4 regions of the Pelomonas baiyunensis genome follow, and region 3 is predicted to be linked to each of the others. Evidence: predicted binding sites of a transcription regulator. Region 3 holds the regulator's gene; each other region holds the start of a gene.
What was found. The regulator sigma-54, encoded in region 3, starts transcription at its own class of promoters, with help from an activator protein. The targets are predictions, from matches to a motif close to TGGCANGNAANCTGCTTT.
Positions count from the first base shown of each region.

Region 1: a site for sigma-54 is predicted at 4,285-4,302, ahead of ACG01O_RS09920 (PEP-CTERM sorting domain-containing protein). Genes of this name have one in related genera too.
Region 2: a site for sigma-54 is predicted at 3,012-3,029, ahead of ACG01O_RS00695 (CmpA/NrtA family ABC transporter substrate-binding protein). Genes of this name have one in related genera too.
Region 4: a site for sigma-54 is predicted at 2,967-2,984, ahead of ACG01O_RS14355 (TorF family putative porin). Genes of this name have one in related genera too.

Region 1 is NZ_JBIGIB010000002.1:764,058-771,280, reverse strand. It holds gene ACG01O_RS09935 (DegT/DnrJ/EryC1/StrS family aminotransferase) at 1-87, shown strand, start outside; gene ACG01O_RS09930 (acetyl-CoA hydrolase/transferase C-terminal domain-containing protein) at 133-2,301, shown strand; gene ACG01O_RS09925 (ABC transporter transmembrane domain-containing protein) at 2,340-4,151, shown strand; gene ACG01O_RS09920 (PEP-CTERM sorting domain-containing protein) at 4,355-5,152, shown strand; gene prsT (XrtA/PEP-CTERM system TPR-repeat protein PrsT) at 5,330-7,223, shown strand, end outside.
Region 2 is NZ_JBIGIB010000001.1:164,239-171,461, forward strand. It holds gene ACG01O_RS00685 (ABC transporter ATP-binding protein) at 1-646, opposite strand, end outside; gene ntrB (nitrate ABC transporter permease) at 651-1,583, opposite strand; gene ACG01O_RS00695 (CmpA/NrtA family ABC transporter substrate-binding protein) at 1,587-2,834, opposite strand; gene ACG01O_RS00700 (ANTAR domain-containing response regulator) at 3,182-3,799, opposite strand; gene ACG01O_RS00705 (TRAP transporter large permease) at 3,893-5,173, opposite strand; gene ACG01O_RS00710 (TRAP transporter small permease) at 5,170-5,724, opposite strand; gene ACG01O_RS00715 (TRAP transporter substrate-binding protein) at 5,857-6,867, opposite strand; gene ACG01O_RS00720 (sensor histidine kinase) at 6,979-7,223, shown strand, end outside.
Region 3 is NZ_JBIGIB010000004.1:338,564-345,786, reverse strand. It holds gene ACG01O_RS15730 (methyl-accepting chemotaxis protein) at 1-1,046, opposite strand, end outside; gene ACG01O_RS15725 (hypothetical protein) at 1,137-1,685, opposite strand; gene ACG01O_RS15720 (RNA polymerase factor sigma-54) at 1,914-3,407, opposite strand; gene lptB (LPS export ABC transporter ATP-binding protein) at 3,660-4,445, opposite strand; gene lptA (lipopolysaccharide transport periplasmic protein LptA) at 4,445-5,062, opposite strand; gene ACG01O_RS15705 (thiol:disulfide interchange protein DsbA/DsbL) at 5,145-5,792, opposite strand; gene ACG01O_RS15700 (thiol:disulfide interchange protein DsbA/DsbL) at 5,867-6,535, opposite strand; gene ACG01O_RS15695 (SPOR domain-containing protein) at 6,567-7,223, opposite strand, start outside.
Region 4 is NZ_JBIGIB010000004.1:31,984-39,206, forward strand. It holds gene ACG01O_RS14340 (GGDEF domain-containing protein) at 1-135, opposite strand, end outside; gene ACG01O_RS14345 (ammonium transporter) at 248-1,798, opposite strand; gene glnK (P-II family nitrogen regulator) at 1,836-2,174, opposite strand; gene ACG01O_RS14355 (TorF family putative porin) at 2,193-2,921, opposite strand; gene ACG01O_RS14360 (YifB family Mg chelatase-like AAA ATPase) at 3,183-4,712, shown strand; gene ACG01O_RS14365 (glycine zipper 2TM domain-containing protein) at 4,734-5,381, opposite strand; gene metH (methionine synthase) at 5,507-7,223, opposite strand, start outside.

The DNA of each region.
Region 1 (7,223 bases), on a different contig from region 3:
CGAGAGCTGCTGCAGCTGCTGTGCCACCAAGACCTGACGGCCACTGAGCTGGCGCACACCGCCGCACAGTTGCAACGCCTGCTCTGAGCCAAATCAAGCGGGGCGCGCACTGACTCGGGGAGACTCGGTGCCATGAACGCCGCTGAAGCCGCCCGAGCCCCTCAAGATCCAACACCCGCTTCAAGCCCGCTGCACCTGCAAGACCTGCAGACCGCCGTCCAGTTCGTGCTGGACCGCGTGCAAGGCCCCGTGCACCTGGCGCTGCCGCTGGGCATCGGCAAGCCCAATGCCTGGGTCAATGTGCTGTACGAGCGCATGGCGGCGGACGCGGCGCGCCCTCTGCGCATCCTGACCGCGCTGTCGCTGGAGAAGCCCTCGGGGCAAAGCGATCTGGAACGGCACTTTCTGGACCCGCTGGTGGCGCGCGTCTTCGGCAACTACCCTGACCTGCTGTACGTGAAGGCCGCACGCGCCCAGACCTTGCCGGCCCACATCGAGGTGCGCGAGTTCTTCCTTAAAACCGGCGACTACCTTGGCAACGACGCCGCGCAGCAAGGCTTCATCTGCAGCAACTACAGCCTGGCGGTGCGGGACATGCTGGCCCAGGGCGCCAATGTCATCGCGCAAGCGGTGGCGGTATGCACCGGGCCTGACGGCCGCCCGCGCTACTCACTGTCGTGCAACCCCGACCTGACGGCAGACTTTGTCGAGCAATGCCGGGCCCAGGGTCGGCCCTTGCTGACCGTGGCGGTGCTGAACCGCGAACTGCCCTTCATGCCCGGCCCGGCCGAGGTGACGGAAGACTTCTTCGACCTGATCGTGGACGCGCCGGAGGGCCATCACGCGCTGTTTGCGCCGCCCAATCCGTCCGTTTCGACGGCCGATAACGCCATCGGCCTGCACGCCGCGAGCCTGGTGGCCGACGGCGGCACGCTGCAGATCGGCATCGGCTCGCTGGGCGACGCCATTGCGCAGGCGCTGCTGCTGCGCGACCGGAACAACAGCCAGTTCCGCGAGGCCCTGGCTGCACTCGATGCCGCGGCGCCTTACGCGGCCCGGCAGCTTGGGCGGTTCGAGCAGGGGCTGTACGGCTGCTCGGAGATGTTCGTCAACGGGCTGCTGCAGTTGCTGGATGCTGGCGTGATCCGCCGCGCGGTGTACCCCGACCTGGGGCTGCAAACCCTGGCCAACCGTGGCGAGCTGCCGGCCACACCCACGCCCGCCGCTGCACACGCCTTGGTGGCCCGCGGCCTCTGGGCGCCGCAGCTCACGGCCACGACGCTGACGCACGGGCAGGCCATCGGCCTGCTGAATGCCGCGCTGACGCTGGACGACGCCACCCAAACCCTGCAGTGCGCCAACCAGCGCTGGCCCAACGACCTGCGCCAATTGCCGCCGGAAGCGCTGGGCACGCAGTGGCGCGGCACGGCCGTGCTGCATGGCGGCTTCTTCCTCGGGCCGCGGGCGTTCTACGAGCGGCTGCGCGACATGCCCGACGCCCTGCGCAACGGCATCGCCATGAGCCGCATCGGCGTCATCAACGAGCTCTACGACAGCCCAGGCCACCCCGAGGCGCTGAAGCGCGCGCAGCGGCGCCAGGCGCGCTTCATCAACACCACGATGAAGATGACGCTGCTGGGCGCCGCGTCGTCAGACGCCACCGCCGATGGCCGAGTGGTGTCCGGCGTGGGCGGGCAATACAACTTCGTGGCCCAAGCCCACGCGCTGCCGGATGCACGCTCGGTGCTGGCCCTGCGCGCGACGCACGACAACGCGGCGGGCCTGAAATCCAACCTGGTGTGGAGCCACGGCAACTGCACCATCCCGCGCCACCTGCGCGACCTGGTGGTGACCGAGTACGGCGTGGCCGACCTGCGCGGGGCGAGCGACGCCGAATGCATCCAGCGCCTGCTGTGCATCGCCGACAGCCGCTTCCAGGACGCGCTGATGCGCGAGGCCCAGGCCCACGGCAAGCTGGCGCCGAATTGGCGACTTCCCGAGCACGCCCGCCACAACACGCCTGAAGCGCTGAAGGCCTTGCTGCGCCCGGCGCGCGAGGCCGGCGCGCTGCCCGACTTTCCGTTCGGCACCGACTTGGATGCCGACGAAATCCGCATCGTGCGGGCGCTGCGCAAACTCAAGCACGCCAGCCACCATCCGCTGGAGTTGGTGCACACCGCACTGGCCAGCCTTTCCCCCCACCGCGCGGTGCCGCCGGCGTACCTGGAGCGGCTGGGGCTGGCCGAAGCCCACGGGTTGCGCGATCTGCTGCTGAAACGACTGCTGGCTGCCAGCTTTTGAGACGCGGGCCGGGCGCGGCCCTCCCTACACTGCCGGCCATGTCTGAATCCACTGCCCGTCCGGCCTCCAAGCAGGCCCGCTCCCTGTCTGGCCTGCTGCCCTTCTTGCGGCCTTACCGCCTGCGCATCCTGCTGGCCCTGGTCACCCTGGTGTTGGCCGCGCTGGCCACGCTCGCGTTTCCGCTGGCACTGCGCGGCCTGATCGACGCGGGCATGGCGGCCAGCGCCCCGGGCGAGCGGCTCATGGCGTTGCGCGAGCACTTCCTCGCAATGTTCGGGGTTGGTGCGGCGCTGGGCATCTTCTCGGCCTCGCGCTTTTACATGGTGACCTGGCTGGGCGAGCGCGTGACGGCCGACCTGCGCAACGCCGTCTACCGCCACGTGCTGCGGCAAAGCCCCGAATTTTTTGAGACCACCCAAACCGGCGAGGTGCTCAGCCGCATCACCACCGACACGACCGTGGTGCAAACGGTGGTGGGCTCCAGCCTGTCCATGGGCCTGCGCAACACGGTGATGGGCCTGGGCGCGTTGGCGATGCTCATCATTACCAACCCCTATGTCATGGGGCAGGTGCTGGGCATATTGGTGTTGGTGGTGGCCCCGGCGCTGTACTTCGGCCGGCGGGTGCGCAAGCTGTCCCGCGCCAGCCAGGACCGCGTGGCCGACACCTCCGCCATCGCCGCCGAGGTGCTGAACGCAGTGACGGTGGTGCAGAGCTACACGCAGGAACAGGCCGAGTCCGACCGGTTCTCGCGCGCCAGCGAAGCCGCCTTCGACACCGCACGCAGCCGCACCAAGGTGCGCAGCCTGCTGGTGGCTTTCATCATCACCGCGGTGTTTGGCGCGATGCTGTGGGGCCTGTACCAGGGCACGCAGGCCGTCATCGCCGGCAGCATCACCGCCGGGCATTTGGGGCAGACGGTGGTGTACGTGACGCTGCTGGTGAGCAGCGTGGCGGTGCTGGCCGAGGTGTGGGGCGATGTGCTGCGCGCGGCGGGCGCGACGGAGCGGCTGGTGGAGTTGATGGAAGCCCGCTCGCCGGTGGCTGAAACCACGGTGCCGCGCGCGCTGCCGGCCACAGCGGGCGGCAGCCGGGTCGCATTGCAGAACATCCAGTTCCACTACCCCTCACGCCCGCAAACCGCGGCGCTGGATGCCGTCAGTCTGGACATCGCCCCGGGCGAAACCGTCGCCTTGGTTGGCCCCAGCGGCGCGGGCAAGACGACCGTGTTCCAACTGCTGCTTCGCTTCTACGACCCGCAACACGGCCAGATTCTGCTCAACGGCGTACCGGTGCAAGACCTGACCCTGCGGGATTTGCGCGCCAGCGTCGGCCTGGTGCCGCAAGACAGCGTCATCTTCTCCACCACCGCGCTGGAAAACATCCGCTACGGCCGCCCGGATGCGACCGATGAGGAAGTGATGGCCGCAGCCCGCGCTGCGTTTGCCGACGATTTCATTCGCGCGCTGCCAGAGGGGTACCAAAGCTTCCTGGGTGAACGCGGCGTGCGCCTGTCGGGTGGGCAACGCCAGCGCATCAGCATTGCACGCGCCATGCTCAAGAATCCACCACTGCTGCTGCTGGACGAAGCCACCAGCGCGCTGGACGCCGAGAGCGAGCGCGTCGTGCAGGCAGCTCTTGAGGCCGCCATGCAGCACCGCACCACGCTGGTCATTGCTCACCGCCTGGCCACCATCCAAAAGGCTGACCGCATCGTGGTGCTGGAAGCTGGCCGCATCGTCGACATCGGCAGGCATGACGAGCTGGTGGCCCGAGGCGGGCTCTACGCCAAGCTCGCCGCGATGCAGTTCGGGCTGGAGCCGGCTGACGCCGGCCAAGCCAGCGGCTAACACACCCCCCCTAAATTGAAGGTGAAATAAACCACGACATCGTGTCGGGCTTCCTTACAGCTCTCCAGGGAAAACCACGGCCCTTCCGACTTTTGTCTTTCAAAAACAAATACTTAAGCGAAGCTGAAAAAGCTGGCACGCATGCTGCTTAGTTGCCACCGTGCTCGTTCGAAGGGCGGACGAGAGGCAACTTGGAACAACGTATGAACATCAAGTCTCTGCTGGGTGCCGTGGCCATGCTGGCCGCCGCAACCGCTGCAAACGCCGGTGGCTTCGTCAATGGCGACTTCGAAACCGGCACGACTTCGGGCTGGACCATTGGTGGCGGCTTCCGCAATTACCAAAACCTGAGCTCCGTCAACCCGAGCGCGTTCCTGCCCGGCGGCAGTTCGTACGACGCCTCCATCGCGGGTTCGCACTCGAAGGTCGTGAGCCCGGGCCTGGATCCGCTGTTGGGCAATCTGATGGCCAACACCGTTTACGGCGGCAAGTATTCGCTGCGGATCGAGGACACCACCAGCGGTGGCTACGTGTCCGTCGCAAGCCAAACGGTGACGAACTACACCGACTCCAACATCTTCTTCGCCTGGCTGGCGGTGCTGGAAAACGGCGGTCACTCGGCTGAGCAATCGGCTGCCATGAAGCTGCAACTGGTGGACAAGACCACCAACACGCTGCTGATCTCGCGCACCTACAACGCCGTTGGCGGCGGCGGCGGCGTCGATTCGCGCTTCAGCGTCTACGGTGGTACGTACTACTACACCCCGAAGTGGCAAATCGAACAGCTGGCGATTGACGCCAGCCTGTCCGGCCACACCTTCGAGCTGACCGTGCTGGCCAGCGACTGCGCCCCCACGGGCCACGAAGGTTACGTCTACCTGGACGGTTTCGGCGCCATCGCTCCCCCGCCGTCGAACGGCGTGCCGGAACCGGCCAGCCTCGCCCTGGTGGGCGGCGCTCTGGTGGCCCTGGCCGCTGCTCGTCGTCGCAAGCAGGCCTGATTCGCCCGCGCGATTTGCACCTGAAAGGGTCGGCTCTGCCGGCCCTTTTTTCATTGGGCGGTGGCATCACAATCGACTGCCGATCGGGGGACGCGCCTTTGACGCCCCCAACGGGTTCGCACCCGGCCCACCGCCCCCAACCGACTCTCCGCTGTCGTCACTGCACCGTTGCACCGCATGTCACACGCCCGCCTGTATCGCCCGAAAACCCTGTTGATTTCCGTCGCTGTCTTGGCCGCCTTGAGTGCCTGCAGCCGCAAAGACCCGCTGGCCTCCGGCAAGGAGTTGCTGGCCAAAGGCGAGATTTCCGGCGCGGTCATCGAGTTGAAGAACGCGGTCCAGGCGCAGCCGAATTCCGCTGATGCGCGCATCCAACTGGCCAATGCGCTGGAGCGCACGCACGACCTGGCGTCGGTGGAAGAGCAGTTGCGCAAGGCCGTGGATGCTGGCGCTGACGCCAATCAGCTGGTGCCGCGAATCGCGCTGGTGATGCTGGACCGCGGCGACATGGACAAACTGGTTCGCGACTTCAAGGACCGCAAGCTGAGCGACGCCCAAGCTGACAGCACGCTGCGCGGCACCGTCGCGCTGGCGCTGACGGCCTTGAAACGCCTGCCTGCGGCCAAGGAGCAGATCGCTCACGCAGCGGACTCCCCCGCCGTGGCGCTCGCCCGCGCACAGATGCTGGCCAGCGAAGGGCAAATTGCCGAAGGCATGAAGGTGCTGCAGGCGGCCAGCCAAGCCCAGGACGCGCCGTGGTGGGTGTTCCGCGCGACGGGCCGACTGGCCAGTTCAGCCAATGACCCTGCACAGGCGCTCGTGGCCATCAAGAAGGCACACGATGCCGTGCCCTGGCACATCGGCGTGCAGGGCGAATACGGCGAGACCCTGGCCGCCGCCGGCAAGTTCAGTGAAGCCGCGGCGGTGCGAGATGCCTTGAAGAAAAAGGCCCCGAATCATTTCTGGACGCACTACCTTGACGCCCTGCTGCTGGCCCAGGCCGATCGCCCGCAAGAAAGCCAGGCGGCCGCGCTGCGCGTGCTGAAGGTGTCGCCCGAGCACATGCCGGCCACGCTGTTGGCCGCATCGGCCGAGTTGCGCAGCGGCGATGTCAAAGGCGCCGTCAAGCGCCTGCAGGCGGCGAACAAGCGACAGCCTGACTCCCTGCCCATCTTGCGGCTGCTGGCGCAAGGCCAGCTGCGGAGCGGCAATCTCACTGACGCCGCGCAACTGGTGCGACAGGGCCTGGTGCTGGCGCCCAACGACGCCACCATGCTCGGCCTGCGCGCCGACCTGGAAGCCGCCCGTGGCGACAAGAAAGCCGCTGCGGCCACGCTGGCCCAAGTGGTGGCGCAATACCCGGACGACGCCACCAGCGTCATCCGCCTGGCCCAAGCCCGCTTTGCCGCGGGCGACAACGCCGAGGCCGCCAAGCTGCTGGACCACGCCGCGGAACTTGCCAAGCAAGATCACCTGCTGCTCGGCCGCGTGATTGCCGTCAGCCTGCGCCTGGGCCGCGTGGACCAGGCGCGGCGCATGGCCGACGCCGCCGTCAGCGCGGCGCCGCAAGACGCGCAGGCGCGCCTCAACCTCGCAGCCGTGATGTCGGCACAGAACGACCGCACAGGCGCCTGGAAGACCACGCTCGCCGTGCTGGACACCAAACCCAACCTGCCAGCCGCACTGACGGCGCTGGGCACCATGGCCAAGACGCCCGAGCAGCGACAGGAGTACGTGGCCCGCCTGGGCAAGGCGGTGGCGGCGGGCAACACCAGCGCAGACGTCTATGCCGACTACGCCTCGCTACTGCAAACGGGCGGGGCGGGCAAATCCGGCGACACACCGCTTAGCGTGCTGGAACAGGGCGTGAAGGCGGTGCCCGACTCTGCCAACCTGCGTGAGGCGCTGGTGAACGAGCACCTGCGGCTCGGGCAGCCCGAGAAAGCACTGACCGTGGCGGAGTCGGGCGCTGCCATGACCAACGCGCCGGCGGCGGTGCTGGAGGTGCAAGCCAGCACCTACGAGCGCCTGGGCAAGCAGCAACAGGCCACGGAGGCCTACCGCAAGCTCG
Region 2 (7,223 bases), on a different contig from region 3:
GGCCGTTGGTCATCATCACGATGCGGTCGCTCAGCAGCACGGCTTCGTCCACGTCGTGCGTGACCATGATGACCGTGCTTTGCGTGCGGGCCACGATCTTGAGCAGCTCGTCCTGCAGCTTGGCCCGGGTGAGTGCGTCCAGCGCGCCGAAAGGCTCGTCCATCAGCAGCACCTTGGGCTCCATGGCCAGCGCCCGGGCGATGCCCACGCGCTGCTTCATGCCGCCGGAGATTTCATGCGGGCGCTTGTGCAGCGCGTGGCTCATGCCCACCAGCTCCAGCGCGGCGCGGGCGCGCACCTTGAGCTGGGCGGCGCTTTCCTTGCCGCCGAAGACCGACTCCACCGCCAGCAGCACGTTGTCCAGGCACGAGAGCCAGGGCAGCAGCGAGTGGTTCTGGAACACCACCGCCCGCTCGGGCCCGGGCGCGGCGATCTCGCGGCCGTCGCAGATCAGGGCGCCCGAGCTGGGCACCAGCAGCCCGGCGATCAGGTTCAGCAGCGTGGACTTGCCGCAGCCCGAGTGGCCGATGAGCGTGATGAACTCGCCGCGGTTCACGTCGAGGTTGACGTTTTGCAGCGCATGAAAGCGCCCCTTGCGGGTGTGGAACACCATCTCGGCGTCTTGCACTTGGATGAACGGCTTCATGGCATCAGTCCTCTTCAAAGGTGAAGTGCTTGGCAATGGCGATCAGCGCCCACTCGAGCAGCAGCCCGACGGTGCCGATGACGAAGATGGCGATCAGGATGTGGGCGACGTTGAGGTTGTTCCACTCGTCCCACACCCAGAAGCCGATGCCCACGCCGCCGGTCAGCATCTCGGCGGCCACGATCACCAGCCAGGCCGTGCCTACCGACAGGCGCACGCCGGTCAGCACGTAGGGCAGCACGGCGGGCAGCAGGATGCGTGTGATGACCTTCCACTCGCTCAGGCGCAGCACGCGGGCCACGTTGAGGTAGTCGGTCGGCACCCGCTGCACGCCCACGGCGGTGTTCACCACCATGGGCCAGATGGAGCAGATGAAGATGGTCCAGATGGCGGCCGGGTTGGCGCTCTTGAAGGCCAGCAGCCCGATGGGCAGCCAGGCCAGCGGCGACACCGGCTTGAGCAGCGCGATCAGCGGCGAGACCATGCGGTTGGCGAACTCGAAGCGGCCGATGATGAAGCCGAGCGGAATGCCCACCAGCGCCGCCAGGCCGAAGCCCATGCCCACGCGGGACAGCGAGTTCAGGATGTTCCAGCCGATGCCTTGGTCGTTCGGGCCCTTGCGGTAGAACGGGTCCGAGAACAGCTGCACGGCGGCATCGAACGTGGCGGCCGGCGTGGGGAAGGCGCCGCCTTTCATCGTGGCCAGGGCCCACAGGCCGATCAGCAACGCGACGCTGATGACCGGCGGCAGCACCCGCAGGGCCAGGCCGCGGCCGTCGAACGGCGGGCGCGTGCGCTTGGGCGCTGGCGCCTCGGGCTGGGTGGTGGCTGCGAGCGCGGCCGGGCGCGTGGCTGGCTGTGCGGTGGCAGCCGTGCTGGGCAGCGGTGCCGGCGAGGCGGCCGCGTCACGCGGGGAATGGAACACTGCGGACACCATGATTTAAGCCTTCACCTTGAAACTGTCGGCGTACTTGGCGGGGTCTTTGCCGTCCCACACCACCCCGTCCAGCAGCTTGGAGCTGCGCATGGCGTCCTTGGGCACGCTGATCTTGAGCGCGCTGGCCGCCTCGCTGTAGAGCTTGGTCTGGTTGATGGCCTTGGCCGTGCCGAGGTAGTCGGGGTGGTCCTTCAGCAAGCCCCAGCGCTTGTGCTGGGTCAGGAACCACATGCCGTCCGAGAGGTATGGGAAGTTGACCGCGCCGTCGTCGAAGAACTTCATGTGGCGAGGGTCGTCCCAGGTCTTGCCCAGGCCGTTCTGGTAGCGGCCCAGGATGCGCTGGTTGATGGCGTCCACGCCGGTGTTGACGTAGGCCTTGTCGGCAATCGTCTCGGCCATCTTGTTCTTGTTGATGAGGCCGGCGTCGATCCAGCGGCTGGCTTCCAGCACGGCCATGATCACGGCGCGCGCGGTGTTGGGGTACTTCTTGACGAAGTCGCCGGTGGTGCCGAGCACCTTCTCGGGGTGGTCGGGCCAGATGTCTTGCGTGGTGGTGGCGGTGATGCCGATGCCGTCGATGATGGCGCGGTGGCCCCAGGGCTCGCCCACGCAGTAGCCGTCCATGTTGCCCACGCGCATGTTGGCCACCATCTGCGGCGGCGGCACGGTGATGACCTTGCTGTCCTTCTGCGGGTTGATGCCGTGTGCGGCCAGCCAGTAGTTCAGCCACATGGCGTGCGTGCCGGTGGGGAAGGTCTGCGCGAAGGTGTAGTCGCGCTTGTCCTTGGCCATCACCTTGGCCAGCGACGCGCCGTCCACCGCGCCGGCGTCGGCCAGTTTCTTGGACAGCGTGATGGCCTGGCCGTTGCGGTTCAGCGTCATCAGCACGGCCATGTCCTTCTTGGGGCCGGACACGCCCAGGTGCACGCCGTAGATCAGGCCGTACAGCACGTGGGCCATGTCCAGTTCGCCGTTGACGAGCTTGTCGCGCACACCGGCCCAGGAGGCTTCCTTGGTGGGAATGATCTTGATGCCGTACTTCTTGTCGAAGCCCAGCACCGAGGCCATCACGACGCTGGCGCAGTCGGTCAGCGGGATGAAGCCGATGCGCACTTCCTCTTTCTCGGGCTTGTCCGAGCCCTGGGCCCAGGCACCGCCGGCCACGCCGAGGGTGGGCAGGGCGGCTGCGGCCGCAAGCAGGCTGCGGCGGGAGAGGTGGGGCGTGGCGGTCGAGTTCTGGCTGGCGGTCATCACGGGCTCCTGGGGGTCATGCAGGGCGCAACGGCGTCGCAGCCACGCTCTGCCCGCGCCGCACTGCTGCAGCGAGGACGCAATAGGAGAGGTCGGACGCCGTTGTCCCGAAGTGCCAGCCGGGTGAAGTGCCGACTGGCCCGAGAGGCCTGCGCCTTTGCAGGCCTCGCACTCCTCATTGCAGCTTGCGTGCCAGCTTGTTGGCGGGCCGCTGGGGGCGGCTTGGTGCGGCTGGCGGGTGGTTTTGCACGCGCTTGGCGCACGCCGGCGGCTGCCGGGGGCGGCTTGCGCCCGACTGGTGCGCCCCGGGGTGATGCGCTTTGGTGCGCGCCGCCCCAGTTCAGGGTTCAGCGTGCACGCAGCAGCTGATCGGCCTCGATCAGGCGCTGGGCCACGGCTGCCAGGGTCTGGCCGCTGTCCATGGCGATCTGGCGCAGCCGCTGGAAGGCCGCCTCTTCGTCCAGCGCCTGTTCGCGCATCAGGATGCCGCGGGCGCGCTCCACCAGCTTGCGCTCGGCCAGCTGGGTTTGGGTTTGGCGCAGGTCGCGCTGCAGGGTCTGGTCGTGCTCGAAGCGGGCCAGCGCCAGCTGCAGCAGCGCGCCCAGGCGCTGAGGCGGCAGGCCGGCCAGCTGCAGAGCGCTGACGCCCGCTGCCAGGGCGTCACGCATCTGTTCGGGCGTCATCTGCTCGGCCACCAGCAGCACGGGGCGGGGGCTGCGCTGCAGGGCGTCGCCCAGCTGGGCCAGCAGGGTGGCGCTGGGTTGGTCGCAGTCCACCAACAGCAGCTCCGGGCCCAGGCGGTCCAGTGCGGCAGGCAGGGCGGCGGGTTCGGTCATCAGGTCGATGACATCCACCAGCTGGCAGCGCAGCCGGATCAGCTCCAGGCGGATGACGGGGCTGCGGCGCTGGCCGGCGTCGGCCAGCAGCACCCGCAGGCCGGGCAGGGGGAACGGGGGCGTGGTCATGCTCCCCCCACGCCACGCAACTCCCGTGCCGGGTGGGCCCGGGGCAAAAAAAAGGGAGCCCCTTCGGGCTCCCTGTCGTCGGCGCAGGCCGGTTTACTTCATCAGCAGGTGCGGCAGCCACAGCGTCAGGCCGGGCCAGTAGGTCACCACCAGCAGGAAGCCCAGCATGGTCAGCAGCCACGGCATGACGGCCATGGTCAGTTCGCTGATGCCCATCTTGGTGATGCCCGAGGCCACGTACAGGTTCAGGCCCACCGGCGGGTGGCACATGCCCACTTCCATGTTCACGACGATCAGGATGCCGAAGTGGATCGGGTCGATGCCCAGCTTGATGGCGACGGGGAACAGGATGGGCGCCAGGATCAGGATGATCGAGCTGGGTTCCATCACGTTGCCGGCCAGCAGCAGCAGGATGTTGACCACCAGCAGGAAGGCAATCGGGCCGAAGCCTTGGGCAATCATCCAGTCGGCCATGGCCTGCGGGATGTTCTCGCTGGTCATCAGGAAGCTGAACAGCACCGCGTTGGTGATGATGTACAGCAGCATGGCGCTCATGCTGGCGGAGTCCAGCAGCACCTTGGGCAGGCGCTTGAGCGGCAGGTCCTTGTAGACGAACACCGCAATGATGAAGGCGTACACCGCAGCCATGGCGGCCGCTTCGGTCGGCGTGAACATGCCGCTGTAGATGCCGCCCATGACGACGACGATCAGCAGCAGGCCCCACACGCTTTCCTTGAAGGCGACCAGGCGTTCCTTGAACGTGGCCTTGGGCAGGCGCGGGTAGTTGTTCTTGCGGGCGATGTTCCAGGTGGTCAGGCCCAGCAGGAAGGCCAGCACCAGGCCCGGCACGATGCCGGCGATGAACATGGCGCCCACCGACACGTTGGTGGACACCGAATACATCACCATCGCGATGGACGGCGGGATCAGGATGCCGAGCGACCCCGAGGTGGTGATGATGCCGGCGCCGAACTTGTTCGGGAAGCCTTGCTTCACCATCGCCGGCAGGATGACCGAGCCGATGGCCACCACCGTGGCGGGCGACGAGCCCGACACCGCCGCGAACAGCGCGCAGGCCATCACGCCCGCCAGGCCGAGGCCGCCGTGCCAGTGGCCCACCATGCTGGAGGCGAAGCGAATCATTCGCCGCGCCACGCCGCCGTGGGTCAGGAAGTTGCCCGCCAGGATGAAGAACGGGATCGCCATGATCTCGAACTTCTCGATGCCGGTGAACAGCTTGAGCGCCACCGACTCGATGGGCACCTGCGTCATCGTGAAGAGGAAGGTCAACACGGTCAGGCCCAGCGAAATGCTGATCGGCATGCCGGTCAGCATGAGCAGGATCAGCAGGACAAAGATGATGGAGGCGTTCATGCCGGCTTCCCTTCTTCTTCGAGGCCGTCAACGTGGCCGTGGTCGTGGTGAGGCAGCTCACCGGTCTTCAGGAAGCTCCATGCCACTTGAAGGAAGCGGTAGCACATCAGGCTGGAGCCCAGCGGCACGCAGCTGTACACCCACCACATCGGCACTTCCAGGTCGGCGGAGGTTTGGTCGGTCTGGGCGATGTGCCAGACGAAGTTGCCGCCCAGCGCCGCCACCGTGCCGGTGAACACGGCACCCGCCAGCAGGCCGAACACCACCAGGCCGCGGTAGGCGCCGCCGTTGAGCTTGCGCAGGATGACGTCCACGCCCACGTGGATGCCGGTGCGCACACCGTACGCGGCGCCGAACTTGGCCATCCACACGAACATGAAGATGCACAGCTCTTGCGCCCACGACAGGTTCAGCTGCACGGTGTAGTCCTGGATGACCGGAATGCCGGACAGGAAGCGGTGCACCACGGCGACAAAAATCACCAGCGTGGCAGCACCAATGAGGAAGGCGATGAGCCACTCCTCGAGATGGTTGAGTACTCGATTGATCATGGAAGCTCCCCGAGAAGGGACGGTGGTTGCGCCGGCCAGAACGGCCGGCGCGAATGACGGGGCCTGAACCGTCACGCCCGCGGGGACGGCTTGGCCAGTGCGCCCCGATCCGGGGCGCGAGGCACGACAGGATTACTTCGGTGCGACGAAGCCGGTGGCCTTGTAGGCGGCTTCAACGGTGGCCTTGCCCACGCGCGATTCCATCTCCTTGTGCACCGGCATCAGCGCCTTCTTCCACTCCAGCGTTTCGGCCGGCGTGGGGGTGTAGACGGCAGTCTTGCCGCTGGCCTTGATGGCTTGCAGCGCGGTGGCGTTCTCGGTGTTGGCGATGGCGTTGGCGTACACGGCCGAGTCCTTCACGGCGCTTTCCAGCTGCGTGCGGATATCGGCCGGCAGGCCGTCCCAGAACTTCTTGTTCACGATGAGGGCGTACGCCAGGTGACCGTGGTTGGACAGGGTCATGTGCTTCTGCACTTCAAAGATCTTTTGCGTGTAGAAGTTGCTGGGCACGCCTTCGGTGCCGTCCACCACGCCCGACTGCAGGGCCTGGTACAGCTCGGAGAAGGCCATGACTTGCGGGATCGCACCCAGGGCACGCATCTGGGCGTCCAGCACCTTGCTGGACTGGATGCGCATCTTCATGCCCTTGAAGTCGGCCACGTTCTTGAGCGGCTTGTTGGCGCTCATGATGTGGAAACCGTTGTCCCAGTAGGCCAGGCCCTTGATGCCCTTGGGCTCGAGCTTCTTGAACAGGTCGGCGCCCAGGGCGCCATCGGTCACGGCGCGGAAGGCGTCGGTGTCCTTGAACAGGAAGGGCAGGTCAAAGACCTCGAATTCCTTCACGCCCAGCGGGCCGAACTTGGCCAGCGACGGGGCCAGCATCTGCACCGAACCCAGTTGCAGGGCTTCCAGCTCTTCCTTGTCCTTGTAGAGCTGGCTGTTGGGGTAGACCTCCACCTTCACGCGGCCGCCGGTGCGCTGCTCGGCGAGTTCCTTGAAACGCTGCGCGCCCTTGCCCTTGGGCGTGTCCGGGGCCACGACGTGGCTGAACTTGATGACGATGGGCGCTTGGGCCTGCACCGAGAAGCTGGCGACGGTGGCCAGGGCGGCGGCGGAAGCGAGGATGAGACGGCGCAGGGCCATGGGAAGTCTCCGAATGGTTGGTATGCGGTGAATTCTTCCGGCGCGCCTGCGACCGGGGTAGTTGTGGAGTTCCACATTTCGTGGCGCGCCCGCTGTTCTTAGACTGCCGGCATGACGCCCCGCCCCCTTCTCGCCCGCAGCTTGTGGCTGGCGCCCCTCGGGTTATCCCTGATTTTTGTGATGGGGGTGCTGGCTTGGGTGCGCGCCAACGAAGCCGACGAGCGCGAGCAGCAGCGACAGACCTTGATCTCCGACGCGCTCAGCACCGAGGCGCAGTTGCGGGATCGCATTGCCGAGGAGCAAGGGCATCTGCGGCAACTGGCGCAAGGGTTGGTGGGGCAGTCGCCCAGCGAAGC
Region 3 (7,223 bases):
TGCGAAATCGCCTGCATGGTGTCCACCACCCGGCTCACCACCTGGCCGCCGCGGTCGGCCGCGGTGCTGGCGTTGCGGGCCAGGTCGGACGCGCTCTGCGCCGTGTCGGCCGTGTTGCGCACCGTGGCGGTCAGCTCTTCCATGGACGAGGCGGTCTCCTCCAGGTTGGCAGCCTGCTGCTCGGTGCGCTGGCTCAGGTCGGTGTTGCCGGCGGCGATTTCCAGCGTGGCCGTCTGCATGGTGTCGGCCGCCGTGCGCACCTCCAGCATGATGCGGCTCAGGTCGGTGTTCACGGCGGCCAGCGCCTGCATGAGCCGCCCCACCTCGTCGCCCGACTGCATGCGGATCTCGCGCGACAAATCGCCCTCGGCGATGGACTGCGCCACCGACACCGCCTCCGCCAGCGGCCGCGTGATGCTGAGCTGGATGCGCCAGGCCACCACCGCGCCCACGGCCAGCGCCGCCAGGGACAGGCCGATGATCAACGCCACCGACGTGCGGTAGGCCGACGTGGCCGCAAGGTCGCGTTCGTGGGACGCGGCCTGGATGGTTTCGATCACCGCATCCAGCGCCTGCACGTGGGCCTGCTGGGCGGGGCGCAACTGGTCGCGCACCATGGCCGAGGCGCCGGCCATGTCGTCGTTCATGGTCAGGTCCACGATCTTCTCGATCAGGCCCTTCGTGCCGGCCAGCGCAGTCGCGGCGCGGGCCAGGGCAGCGCGGGCGGGCTCGTCCTGCACCATGCCGGCCAGCGTTTGCGCGGTCTTGTCGTAGTCCTGCCGCGCGGCCTTCATCAGGTCGAACTCCTTCTTCTTGAAGGCCATGTCGTCCTGCATGATGACGTCGCGGATCGTCACGCTCTGGTAGCGCGCCAGGTCACGCAACTTGCTGGCCAGGCGCTCGGGCGCCTCGCCGGTCACGGCGGCCAAGTCGGCCTTCAACGCGGCCAGGCGGCTCAGGGCCAACATGCTGTCAATGCCCAGCAGCGCCAGCACCAGGGCAAAGCCCAGCACTAGGCGTGGGCCCACTTTCAACGAGGTGAGCATCACGGCATCCTTTCCTCGGGAGGAATCTGTGCCGGCCACGCGAGCGGGCCGGATGGGGTCAGGGTCGGGCCGCGGCGCGGCCGGGGCGCCTTACTTGGCCGTCACGGCGCTGTGCAGCACGCCGATGGGCTTGCCGCCGTCCAGCACCGGGGCCGACAGCTGCACGCTGGGCACCTGGGTGGACGGGTCCGGCTTGACCTCTTCGGCCGCCCAGGCCTGGCCCTTGATGGCCTGTGCGAACACCGGGCGGGCCACGTTGTTCCAGATCAGCGGGCGCACGCTGGCCGCGACCAGATTGCCCTTGTGATCCCGCAGCACCAGCTTGTTGATGGTGTCGTCCTTGGCCTCCCAGTCGGCAATCTGCCGGCTGGTCTTGGTTTTGAGCAGCGTCTGGATGAAGGGATCGGTGTCTGGCAGGTCCACCCACTTGCCATTGCTCATGCCGGGGTCGCCCTTGGCATTGGCTTCCTTCACGGCGGCCACCATGGCCGGGTCGGCCGCCAGGGCCACGAGCTTGGCTTTGCTCTTGTCCACCTTGGCTTGCAGCTCGGCAGGCAGCGAGGCGGACGCCTGGATGCAGGTGAACAGGCCAGCGGCGGCGGCCAGCGCCAGCCAGGAGCGACGTGCGAGAACGGGCATCTTCAAACTCCCTGAATGATGGGTGCCAGAACGGGGTCGACGCCTCGGCTCGGACTTCACGCCGGACTGCTGGGGTTCCGAGGCGGTCTGCGAACGGTTCCGTCACAGGGACTAACCGCATCGCGAAGCGGAGTCTCCGCGCCTGCTCGGGTCAGCGCAAGCGCGGCGTTTGGCGCGCAACGGCGGGGTTCGGGAGTTTTTCTCGTTTGGGCCGCAGCCCGAGGCGGCTTACAGCGCCTTGCGCAGGTTCGCCGGGGCGATCTTCATGCCTTCGCGGTACTTGGCCACCGTGCGCCGCGCGCACTGGATGCCTTGTTCCTCCAGCATGGCGGCCAGCGCGCTGTCAGACAGCGGCTTCTTGGTGTCTTCCGCGGCCACGAACTGCTTGATCAACGCCCGCACGGCAGTGCTGGACGCCTCGCCGCCGGCTTCCGTGCTCAGGCCCGAACCGAAGAAGTACTTCAGCTCGAAGGTGCCCCAGGGCGTGGCCATGTACTTGGCGGTGGTGACGCGGGAGATCGTGCTTTCGTGCAGGCCGAGTTCGTCGGCAATCTCGCGCAGCACCAGCGGCTTCATGGCCAGCTCGCCGTGGGTGAAGAAGCCGCGCTGGCGCTCCACGATGGCGGTGCTGACGCGCAGGATGGTGTCGAAGCGCTGCTGGATGTTCTTGATGAACCAGCGCGCCTCCTGCAGCTGCCCGCCCAGCGGCGAGTTGCTGATGCCGCCGCGCGTGGCGCGCAGCGCGTTGGCGTAGAGCTCGTTGATGCGCAGCTTGGGCGCCACCTCGGGGTTGAGCATCACGCGGAACTCGCGCCCCACCTTGCGCACGATGACGTCCGGCACGATGGCCGCGGCCGCGCCTTGTGCAAAGCGCCGCCCGGGTTTGGGCTCGAGTTGCGTGATCAGCGCCTGCGCCTCGCGCAGCAGCGCTTCGTCGGCGCCGGTCTCGGCCATCAGCCGGCGCATGTCGCGCTTGGCCAGCAGTTCGAGATGACCCTTGCAGATCAGGATGGCAATCACCTGCGCCGGGCTCTTGGGCAGCGCGCGCAGCTGCAGCACCAGGCACTCGGACAAGTTGGCCGCGCCGATGCCCGCAGGCTCCAGGCTTTGCAGCAGCCGCAGCGCAAAGCGCAGGCGGTCCAGCAACTCCTCGCGCTCTTCCTCGTCCTCGGCAAAGCCGGCCGCGATGTCTTCCAGCGGGTCTTCGAGGTAGCCGTCTTCGTTGAGCGACTCGATCAGCAACTGCAGCACCGCGCGGTCTTCGGCCGACAGGTGGTGGCCGGCCAGTTGTTGCGCCAGGTGCTGGGCCAGCGTGAGTTCGGCCGACTCCTGGCTCTCGCGCTCGCCGTCGTCGTCGCCGCTGGCACTGCCGCTGCTGGAGGGCAGCTCGCGGATGCCGTCGAAGTCGTCGCGCTCGGTGCCGTTTTCCCAGTCGTCGCGCTCGGTGCCGCCGAAGTCGTCACCGCTGAGCTCGGCGGCTTCCGGCTCGCCGCCTTCGGGCGTGTTGTCGCTGCCGGTGCTGTCGGCCGGGGCGTTGGTGGCGAGTTCCGGCGTGCTGACGCTGAATTCCTCCTCCGTCTCCAGCAACGGGTTGCTGGCTAGCATCTGCTCCACTTCCTGGTGCAACTCCAGCGTGGACAGCTGCAGCAGCCGGATGGACTGTTGCAGCTGGGGGGTCAGCGCCAGGTGCTGACTGAGGCGGACCTGGAGGGTCTGCTTCATGGTGCAACGTCGCGATGAAGGTTTCGCGGGCCGAGCGCCGGGCCGCGCCCAAGCCGGCCCGCCAGGGCGATGTGCTTGCGGCTCCATGCCGCAAGCATCGCCGTCCCCTCGGGGGCTGAGGCTGGACACATGGCGCCCGGGGGGCGGCATGTGCCTGCCGAAGGGCCGCGACCCAGGGCGCGGCGCGGTCTGCAAGACCGGTCAGACTGGCCCGCGTTCAGCGGGGCAAGGCTGGACGAGGGGCTCATGGCGTCACATCTTGAAGTTTTCGCCGAGGTAGACCTTGCGCACGTCGGCGTTGGCCACGATCTCGTCGGGCATGCCTTCGGCCAGCACGGCCCCTTCGCTGATGATGTAGGCCCGGTCACAGATGCCCAGCGTCTCGCGGACGTTGTGGTCGGTGATCAGCACGCCGATGCCGCGCGCCTTCAGGAAGCCGATGATGCGCTGGATCTCCAGCACCGCGATCGGGTCCACGCCGGCGAAAGGCTCGTCCAGCAGGATGAAGCGCGGCTGGGTGGCCAGGGCGCGGGCGATTTCCACCCGTCGGCGCTCGCCGCCGGACAGGGCCGGGGCCGGGCTGTCGCGCAGGCTGTCGATGGACAGGTCGTGCAGCAGGCCATTCAGCAGTTCGTCGATGCGCGCCTTGGACAGCGGGCGGCCGGCGTCGTCTTGCTGCAACTCCAGCACCGCGCGGATGTTTTGCTCCACCGTGAGCTTGCGGAAGATGGACGCTTCCTGCGGCAGGTAGGACAGGCCCAGGCGCGCGCGTTGGTGGATGGGCAGGCGCTGCACTTCGGCGCCGTCGATGCGAATGACGCCGGCGTCCGAGCGCACCAGGCCCACGATCATGTAGAAGCTGGTCGTCTTGCCGGCGCCGTTGGGGCCGAGCAGGCCCACCACCTCGCCGCAGTCCACGCGCACGTGCACGTCTTTCACCACGCGGCGCACGCCGTAGCTCTTGGCCAGGCCTTCGGCCTCCAGGCGGCTGCCGCAGGCCGCGGCGGTGTTCGCGGGGCTGACCGCTGCCGCGCTCATCACGAGGGCTTGCCCGGTTGCAGCGTGGTGGACGGCTTCAGCGGCAGGCTGGCCGGCGGGGCCGACGCGGCGTCGTCGCCCGGCTGCACGCGCGGCATCATGACGATGCGGGTGCGGCCGTTCGGGTTGGGCGAGGTGCTGCCGCCTTCCAGCGTGAACACTTCGGTGCGGCTGTCGTACACGATGACCGCGCCGGTCACTTCTTCCGCCACGGCCGCGCCGCGCAGGCGCCGCACGGTGGCGTTGCCGATGAAGCGCACGGTCTCGGTGCGGGTGTCGTACTCCAGCTGATTGGCCACGCCTTCGATGGACTCCCCCGGCACGTCGCGCGCCTGGCGGAAGCTCACCGGCTGGCCCGGAGCCCCGGTGGCGAACGCCTGGTGGTAGCCCTCGCGGGTCTCCTGCATGTCGACCTTTTCGGCCTTGAGCAGCAGGCTGCCCTTGGTGATGACCACGTTGCCCAGCAGCTCGGTGCGCTGGTTCACGGCGTCGACGCGCCCCAGCTTTTCCTGCGTGAAGATGAAGGGCTTGAGCCGGTCGGCCTTCTCGGCCTGGGCGGCCGGCAGCGCCAGCGCCAGGGCAAGCACGGGAACGAAGGAGATCAGGTGGCGGGACATGGCGGCACGGAAGTTGCAGGCCATTCTAGGGGCCTGCCGTGCCGCTCAGGCTTTCCCTCGCGGCAAGCCTGTCAGGAATCGTTCAAGCCCGCGCCAGCTTCAGCAGCTGGCTGGCCACGGCCAGGGCCTGCTGGCCTTGCGTGGCTTCGCTCTGGCCTGGTGTGCCGGCCAGGCTGGGGCTGGTGCGCCAGCGGCCGCCTACCACCAGGGCCGGCACTTCCTGGGCGCCGGCCAGCTCGGCCAGCTTGCTGCCCTGCTGCACCTTGGCCTGGATGCCGAAGGAGTTGAAGGCCTGCTTGAACTTGGCGGTGTCCACGCCCAGCTGGCCCACCAGGGCCGTCACGGCGGCTTCATCCGTGGCTTGCACGCCCCCGCGGTGGAAGGCGTTGAAGATGCCGCTGTGCACCTGGGGTGTCATGGCGCCCATCGCCTCCAGCGCGTAGAACATGCGCTGGTGCAGCTTCAACATCAGCTGCTGGCCCACCGGCACGCGTCGGAAGCTCACATCCGCCGGCAGCTGGTGCACCCAGGCTTCCAGCAACGGATCGAACGCGTTGCAGTGCGGGCACATGTAGAAGAAGAACTCGATGACCTCGATCTTGCCCGGCGTGCTGGGCAGGGGCTGACCGAGGCGCACGTAGTGCTTGCCTTCCACCGGGGTGCCTTGGGCCCAGGCGGCCGGACCGAAACCCGCCGCGATCAGTGCGGCGGTGGCGTGGCGGCGAGTCACGACGGCACCCTTCGGCCTGACGGCCGGAGCCGTCAGGTGGGAGGGCGCGTGCTTGGGGCGGCCCGGCGCGGCGCTCATGCCTTGTTCCGCGCGCGCTGGATGAGGAAGTCGGTGATCTGCAGCGCGCGGGCGCCCAGTTCATGCTCGGGCAGGCGCTGGCCCAGGCCCACACCGGCCTGGCCGGGCGAGGTCAGGAAGCGGCCGGCCACGCCCAGCATGGGCACGCCGTCGATGCGGTAGGCCTCGGACAGCTTTTCGGCCTGCGAGCACTTGGTGGCCACGCCGAAGGAGTTGTAGGCCTCCTGGTACTTCACCGGGTCGATGCCCAGCGGGCTCAGGAACTTGGCTTGCTCCTTGGCGTCATCCAGCCCCAGGCCTTGCTGGTGCATGGCGTTGAAGATGGCGGGGCGGGCGGCGGCTTCTTTGCCCAGGGCTTCCAGCGCGTAGAACATGCGCTGGTGGATCTTGACGTTGGCGCGGAAGGCCACGTGCACCTTGCGGAAGGCCACATCGGCGGGCAGCTGCTTGGCCCAGGCTTCCACGGCGGGCTCGAAGGCGTAGCAGTGCGGGCAGCCGTACCAGAAGAACTCCACAACCTCGATCTTGCCGGGCGTGGTGCTCAGCGGCGGGTTGATGACCTGGTAGTTGCGGCCTTCGACCGGGCCGCCTTGGGCCAGGGCCGAACCGGTGGCGCCCAGGGCCGGGGCCGAGGCGAGCAGGGCAGAGAAATCACGGCGCTTCATGGCGGCAGTCATCCTTCAGTACGGGGTGCGGTCAGCGTTGTACACGAACGAGGTTGGCCTCGAAGCCAGCCCCCTCAATCTTGCGTTGCAGGTCTTCGGCGGCTTCCCGGGTGTCCGACGGGCCCAGGCGCACGCGGTACACGGTGCGGCCGTTCTGCTCCCGCTCCATGACCTTGGCGGTGAAACCCTGGATGGCCAGCTTGGCCTTCTGGGATTCCGCGTCTTCGGGGCGGGTGAAGGCGCCGGCCTGCACGAAGTACACGTAGCCATCGGCGCCCGCTGCTGCAGCCTGCGGCGCGGTGGCGGCTGGGGCAGAGGCCGCCGGGGCGTCCGCCTTGGCGGCAGCCGGTTTGGCCGCAGGCGCCGGGGCGGGCGCGGCCGTGCTGGCCGACGGGGCCGGAGCGGGTGCGGTGGTGGCGGCGGTCGGGGCCGGCGTGGCCGGGGCCGTGCCGGTGGCGGCAGGCGGGTTCACCACGCCGCTGGCGCTGCGGGCGGCCTTGCCGGCCAGCGGGGCGTTCGGGTCCCAGTTCTTGTTGCGCTCGGCCTCGGCGGCGTCCTGCTCAGCGGTGCGCTGGGGCACCTTGTTCACAAAGGGAATGGGCACCTTGGTGATGTACAGCGCCACACCCAGGGCAATGGCCAGGCCGACCAGCAGGCCGACGATCAGCCCCAGAACGAAGCCGCCCTT
Region 4 (7,223 bases), 310 kb from region 3:
GGCGGCCTGCCCCAGCAGCATGAACTGCCAGGCCTGCAGGCCACTGCGCGAGCGAACTCCGACATTGGCCAGCAGGGCCAGAAGCATCAGCAGTGCATTGACCAGCACCGCCGACAACAGGGTGACGACATCCATGGCCGTCCAGCATAGCCCGCCCCTGAACCGGCTCTCGCCAAGAAAAAAGCCGCCCGGTGGGGCGGCTTTCACGAAGACCCGCGCGGCTGGGCCGGCGGGCACTTGCGTCAGATCACTTGTGGTACGCGGTCTCGCCGTGCGACGAGATGTCCAGACCTTCGCGCTCTTCCTCTTCGGTGACGCGCAGGCCGATGGTCAGGTCGACCAGCTTGTAGGCGATCACGGAGACGACACCCGACCACACGATGGTCACGCCCACGGCCTTGGCCTGGGTCATGAACTGCGTGGCGATGGAGTACGCGTCGGGGGCGATCATCGAGGCCGTGACCCAGTCACCGACCGCGCTGGGGCCACCCAGGGCCGGGCTGTTGAACACACCGGTCAGCAGGGCGCCGACGATGCCGCCCACGCCGTGCACACCGAACACGTCCAGCGAGTCGTCTGCACCGATCAGCTTCTTCAGGCCGGACACGCCCCACAGGCAAGCGAAGCCCGCCACGAAGCCGATGACCAGACCGCCACCGATGCCGACGTTGCCGGCCGCCGGGGTGATGGCGACCAGACCGGCCACCGCACCCGACGCTGCACCCAGCATGGACGCCTTGCCCTTGAGCAGCGCTTCACCGATGCACCAGGCCAGCACAGCAGCAGCCGTGGCAGCGAAGGTGTTGATGAAGGCCAGGGCCGCGAAGCCGTTGGCTTCCAGGGCCGAGCCGGCGTTGAAACCGAACCAACCCACCCACAGCAGCGAAGCGCCCACCATGGTCAACGTCAGGCTGTGCGGGGTGAAGGCTTCACGGCCGTAGCCCACGCGCTTGCCCACCATGAAGGCACCCACCAGGCCAGCGACAGCGGCGTTGATGTGCACCACGGTGCCGCCGGCGAAGTCCAGCGCGCCCCATTGCCAGATCAGGCCGGCCTTGGCGTTGGTGGCGTCCACCACGTCAGCGGCCGTGTAGGCATCCGGGCCCGCCCAGAACCACACCATGTGGGCGATCGGCAGGTAGCTGAAGGTGAACCACAGCACCAGGAAGGCGAGCACGGCGGAGAACTTGATGCGCTCAGCGAACGCGCCAATGATCAGGCAGCCCGTGATGCCGGCGAACGTGGCCTGGAAGGCGGCGAACACCATCTCGTACATCGGCACGCCCTTGCTGAACGTGGCGCCCAGTGCGAAGGTGCCGGCGACGTTGTCCCAGATGCCCTTCATGAAGAGACGATCCGTGCCACCGATGAAGGCGTTGCCCTCGGTGAACGCGAAGCTGTAGCCGTACAGGCACCACAGCACCACGATCAGCGAGAAGCCGACCATCACCTGCATCAGCACCGACAGCATGTTCTTGCTGCGCACCAGGCCGCCGTAGAACAGCGCCAGGCCCGGCACCGTCATCAGGATGACGAGCAGGGTGGACAGCATCATCCAGGTCGTGTCGCCCTTGTTGGGCTGGGCGGGCGGCGCCGAGGCGGCGTCGGCCGGCGCAGACGCAGCAGCGGCTGCAGCCGGAGCAGAGGCGGCATCGGCCGCCGAGGCCGGTGCGGCGGCCACGGCCGCAGCCGAGGCGGGAGCCGATGCCGAGGCGGGAGCCGATGCCGGGTCTTGAGCCCAGGCAGCCGGCGCGAGCAGGCCGGCGGCAAGCGCGAGGCCGGCGAGAAGCTTCTTCATGGGAGGGTTCTCCAAACGAGGGTTGTGAACGCGCGCTTCAGAGCGCGTCGTTGCCGGTTTCGCCGGTGCGAATGCGAACGACCTGGTCCAGCGGCGACACAAAAATCTTGCCGTCGCCGATCTTGCCGGTGCGCGCCGAAGACTCGATGGCCTCGATGACGCGCTCGACGACGTCGTCGTTCACGGCCGCTTCGACCTTGACCTTGGGCAGAAAGTCCACCACGTACTCCGCACCGCGGTACAGCTCGGTGTGGCCCTTTTGGCGGCCGAAGCCCTTGACCTCAGTGACCGTCAGGCCCTGCACGCCGATGGCGCTCAGGGCTTCACGCACCTCGTCGAGCTTGAACGGCTTGATGACGGCAGTGATCAATTTCATGTCGCGCTCCAGTGATGCTTAGAAAGTCTTCTTCAGGCCGAGCACGAGCGTGGACTTGCCCATGAACTTGCCGTTGACGGGGCTGGCGTAGGCCGTCTTGTTGGCGTCGGTGCCGATCAGCGAGCCGCTCACCACCAGGCCGGAGAAGTCCTTGGCCAGGGTCACCGAGTAGTCGGTGTAGGAGGCGGCGGAGTTGTGCTTCACGGTCTGGTGGCCGATGTGCGGGGCCACGCTCAGGCCATCACCCAGGTCAAAGGTGGCGGTCACGTCGAAGTAGCCCGAGCCCTTGCTGTCGGCAAAGCCGAACAGGTTGGTGGTGCTTTGCGAGTACTTGGCCGTCACGGGGCCGAAGCTCAGGGCGCCGTACACCTCCAGCGTGTTGGCGCTGGGGTTCAGCTTGTTGCCGGAGTACACGTACTGCAGCAGGCCGACGTCCAGCGTCAGGCCCTTGGCGACTTCGGTCTTGTAGCCGCCGTACAGGTCCACTTCCACCTTGGAGTCGCCACCAGCGTCCTTGATCCACTTGATGCTGGATGCCCAGGCGCCCACGTAGAAGCCGTTGGCGGCGGCGTAGTCCACGCCGCCTTGCAGGGCCGGCTTCAGGCGGGTTTGCGAGATGCCGCGGTAGCGGTACTCGGTCACGGCGCCGACGTTGAACGACAACGGATCCGGTGCCGGCTCATCAGCCATTGCGGGCAGAACAACCGCGGACAGGGCCAGGGCAAGCAGCGAAGGGGACAACTTCATGGCGGGGCTCCTCATTCAAGTTAGGGAAAGGCAGTCCGCCAAGTCTTTGCAGCTTCCGTGCCAACAGTCATGCCCGGGGGGCGCGCACGAATCTGGGTCCATCGCGCCCAGCACCCAGGCGCACGCACCAAACTGGACAGACGCACCAGCCTCTCATGCACACAACTGGTGCATCAAGGGGAAAAGCACCCGCCGCACCGCCACCCCCAGCCCTAGACTGCGCCGCCCCTGCACCGTCCCAACGCCCGAATCGCCCCGCCCATGAGCCTTGCCACCGTCCACAGCCGCGCCCTCGACGGCCTGGCTGCCGCCGCGGTCACCGTAGAAGTGCACCTCGCCAACGGCCTGCCCAGCTTCACCGTGGTGGGCCTGGCCGACACGGAAGTGAAGGAGGCCCGTGAGCGCGTGCGCGCTGCTCTGGCCAACAGCGGGCTCGGGTTTCCGGCGAACAAGCGCATCACGGTGAACCTCGCTCCGGCCGACTTGCCCAAGGAAGGCGGCCGGTTCGACCTGCCCATGGCGCTGGGCCTGCTGGCGGCCAACGGCCAGATCGACCCGGCCCGGCTGGCGCGGCTGGAATGTGCGGGCGAGCTCTCGCTGGCGGGTGAGTTGCGCCCGGTGCGCGGCGCCCTGGCCATGGCGTTGGCGCTGCGCCAGGCCGGCGCCCGCGGCGAACCCGCGCGCGAGTTGCTGCTGCCCGAAGCCAGCGCCGCCGAAGCCGCGCTGGTGGACGGCCTGGTGGTGCGGCAGGCGCGCCACCTGCTGGACGTGGTGGCCGCGCTGCAACCCGAGGGCGACGCCCTGCCCCGCGCCACCGCCCTGCCCCGGCTGGCGCAAGCCGGCCTGCTCGACCTGTCGGACATCAAGGGCCAGGCCGGCCCCAAGCGCGCGCTGGAAATTGCCGCCGCAGGCGGACATTCACTGCTGATGAGCGGCCCGCCCGGCACGGGCAAGTCCATGCTGGCCCAGCGCCTGGCCAGCCTGCTGCCGCTGCTGGACGACGAAGCCGCACTGGAATCGGCCGCAGTGCTCAGCCTGGCCGGCCAGTTCGACATCAGCCGCTGGGGCCAGCGCCCGGTGCGCGCACCGCACCACTCGGCCTCCAGCGTGGCCCTGGTGGGCGGCGGCTCGCCCCCGCGGCCGGGCGAGATTTCACTGGCCCAGCATGGCGTCCTGTTCTTGGATGAACTGCCGGAATTTCCCCGCGCGGCGCTGGAAGCCTTGCGCGAACCGCTGGAGACGGGCCGCATCCTGATCTCGCGCGCCGCGCGCCAGGCCGAGTTCCCGGCCCGCTTCCAGCTGGTGGCGGCGATGAACCCCTGCCCCTGCGGCCACCTGGGCAACCCGCTGAAGGCCTGCCGCTGCTCGCCGGACCAGATCGCCCGCTACCAGGGACGGCTGAGCGGTCCCTTCCTGGACCGGCTGGACCTGCTGATCGAAGTGCCGGTCATTCCGCCGCGCGAATTGCAGGACCTGGCTCCGGGTGAAAGCTCGGCCGTGGTGGCCGCGCGCGTGGCCCAAGCCCGTGCGGCTGCGCAGGCCCGCCAAGGCTGTGCCAACGCGCAGTTGCAAGCCGCCGATCTGCCCACGCACGCCGTGCTGGAGCCGGCGGCGAAAGCACTGCTGGACCGCTCGGCCGAAAAACTGGGCTGGTCGGCCCGCAGCTTCCACCGCGTGCTGCGCGTGGCGCGCACCGTGGCCGACCTGGCCGGCGCCGAGCACATCGCCCCGGCGCACGTGGCCGAAGCCATTCAGCTGCGCCGCGGCCTGCCCGGCGCGGCCGGCGCTTGACCCGCAGGCGGCTCAGCCCCTTCAGACGCGGCTGAAGCCGCCTTCCGTCAGGCGCACCACGTCGCCCACACGCAGGCCGGGGTCGGCGCTGCGCTCGAATCGGCGGGTGCGGCCATCGGCCTCACGCACCTGGATGACCCAGACGGTGTGGCTCTTCTGGTTCTTCTCGATCTCGTTGCCCGCATAGCCGCCGCCCACGGCGCCGGCCACGGTGGCGAGCTTGCGGCCATTGCCGCCGCCCACCATGTTGCCCAGCAAGCCGCCCACCACGGCGCCGCCCACAGCCCCCACGCCGCTGGACTGACCGCGGCGCGCCTCGGTGTGCACATCCGTCACGCGGGCGCAGCCGCTGCACAGCGCGGGCTCTACCGGCAGGGGTTCACCGTTCTGCGCCACCGTGGCCGCCGGCGGCCGGCTGTTCGACGTCGTCGCCGGGCCGCGCGAGGCGATACGTGCGGGCGCCGGCTCCACTTGGGGCTGAACGGCAGCCTCGCGCGCAGCGTTCGTCGCCGGCTGCGAAGTGGCCGCGGGCATCGGTGCTGCCGCATCCGGTACCGGCTCACCGCCTTGCGACCGGCCCACGGCGTAGGCGCCGCCCAGCAGTGCGATCACGACGGCCACGCCGGCAACGATCTGGGTGGACTTGATGGGGTGAGTGGCGGTCGACATGGGGCCTCCGGTGTTGTTGAACGACGGGCGTGAGCATGCCGCCGCACCCGGCGCCGCCCTGTAGGACAGGGCCGCAGCGGGAGCGCGCAACTGTGTCTGTTCGTGTCCGTTCGTGTTGGCCGGGCTCAGCCCAGCAGGGGCGCCAGCGCGCGGCGTGCGTCGGCGTCGCTCAGGCCGCAGCGGGCGGCCCAGTCGGCGACCTGGTCGTCGCCGATGCGGCCGACGTTGAAGTACGCCGCGTCCGGGTGCGCCAGGTAGAAGCCACTGACGCTGGCGGCCGGCGTCATGGCCATGCTGTCGGTCAGGCCCATGCCGATCTCGTCGGGGGCCAGCACCTGGAACAGGTCGGCCTTGGCGAGGTGGTCCGGGCACGCGGGGTAGCCCGGTGCCGGACGGATGCCGGTGTACTTCTCGGCAATGAGGTCCTCATTGCTCAGCGACTCGTTCGCGGCGTAGCCCCAGAACTCGCGGCGCACGCGCTCGTGCAGCCACTCGGCGGCGGCTTCGGCCAGGCGGTCGGCCAGGGCCTTGAGCATGATGGCGGCGTAGTCGTCGTGGGCGGCCAGGAACTCGGCTTCCTTCTTGTCCACGCCCAGGCCGGCGGTCACGGCGAAGAGGCCGATGTGGTCGCCGCTTTCCGCCACGAAGTCGCTCAGGCAGCGGTTGGGGCGCCGCACCTTTTGACCGTCCGGGCCCTCTACCACCGGGCGCTCGGTCTGCATGCGCAGGCCGTGCCACACCATGGGCGGCTCGCTGGCGATGGCGATGTCGTCGCTGTTCACCCGCGCGGCCGGGTACAGGCCGAACACCGCATGCGCCTGCAGCCAGCGGCCGTCGATGATCTTCTTCAGCATGGCCTGGGCATCGGCAAACACCTTGCGCGCCTCGGTGCCCACGATTTCGTCGTCCAGGATGGCGGGGTAAGGCCCGGCCAGGTCCCAGGTCTGGAAGAACGGGCCCCAGTCGATGTACTTCGCGAGCTCGGCCAGGTCCAGGTTCTTCAGCACGCGGCGGCCGGTGAACTTCGGGGCCGGCGGCATGCGGGCCTGGTCCAGCGGCGCGGCGTTTGCACGGGCCTCGGCCAGCGTCACCAGCGGCGTCTGCTTCTTGCCGGCGTGCAGGGCGCGGGTCTTCTCGATGTCGGCCTTGAGCTCGGCGATGTAGGCGGCGGCACGGTCGTCGCTCAGCAGCTCGGTGCACACGCCGACCGCGCGTGAGGCGTCGGGCACGTAGACCACCGGGCCGTCGTAATGCGGCGAGATCTTGACGGCCGTGTGCACCCGGCTGGTGGTGGCGCCGCCGATCAGCAGCGGCATGTGGCGCGACGAGAAGTATTCATCGCGCTGCATCTCGGCCGCCACGTGCTGCATTTCTTCCAGGCTGGGCGTGATGAGGCCCGACAGGCCGATGATGTCCGCGCCCTCTTCCTTGGCCTTCTTGAGAATGTCCTGGGCCGGCACCATCACGCCCATGTTCACAACCTCGTAGTTGTTGCACTGCAAGACCACGGTGACGATGTTCTTGCCGATGTCGTGCACGTCGCCCTTGACCGTGGCGATGACGATCTTGCCCTTGGGCTTCACGTCGCCGCCGGCGGCTTCGAGCTGACGCTTTTCTTCCTCGATGTAGGGCACGAGGTGGGCCACGGCGCTCTTCATCACGCGGGCGCTCTTCACCACCTGGGGCAGGAACATCTTGCCCTGGCCGAAGAGGTCGCCCACCACGTTCATGCCGGCCATCAGCGGTCCTTCAATGACGTGCAGCGGCCGGCCGCCCGTGGCGCGAATCGCCTGCCAGGCTTCCTCGGTGTCTTCGACGATGAAGTCGGTGATGCCGTGCACC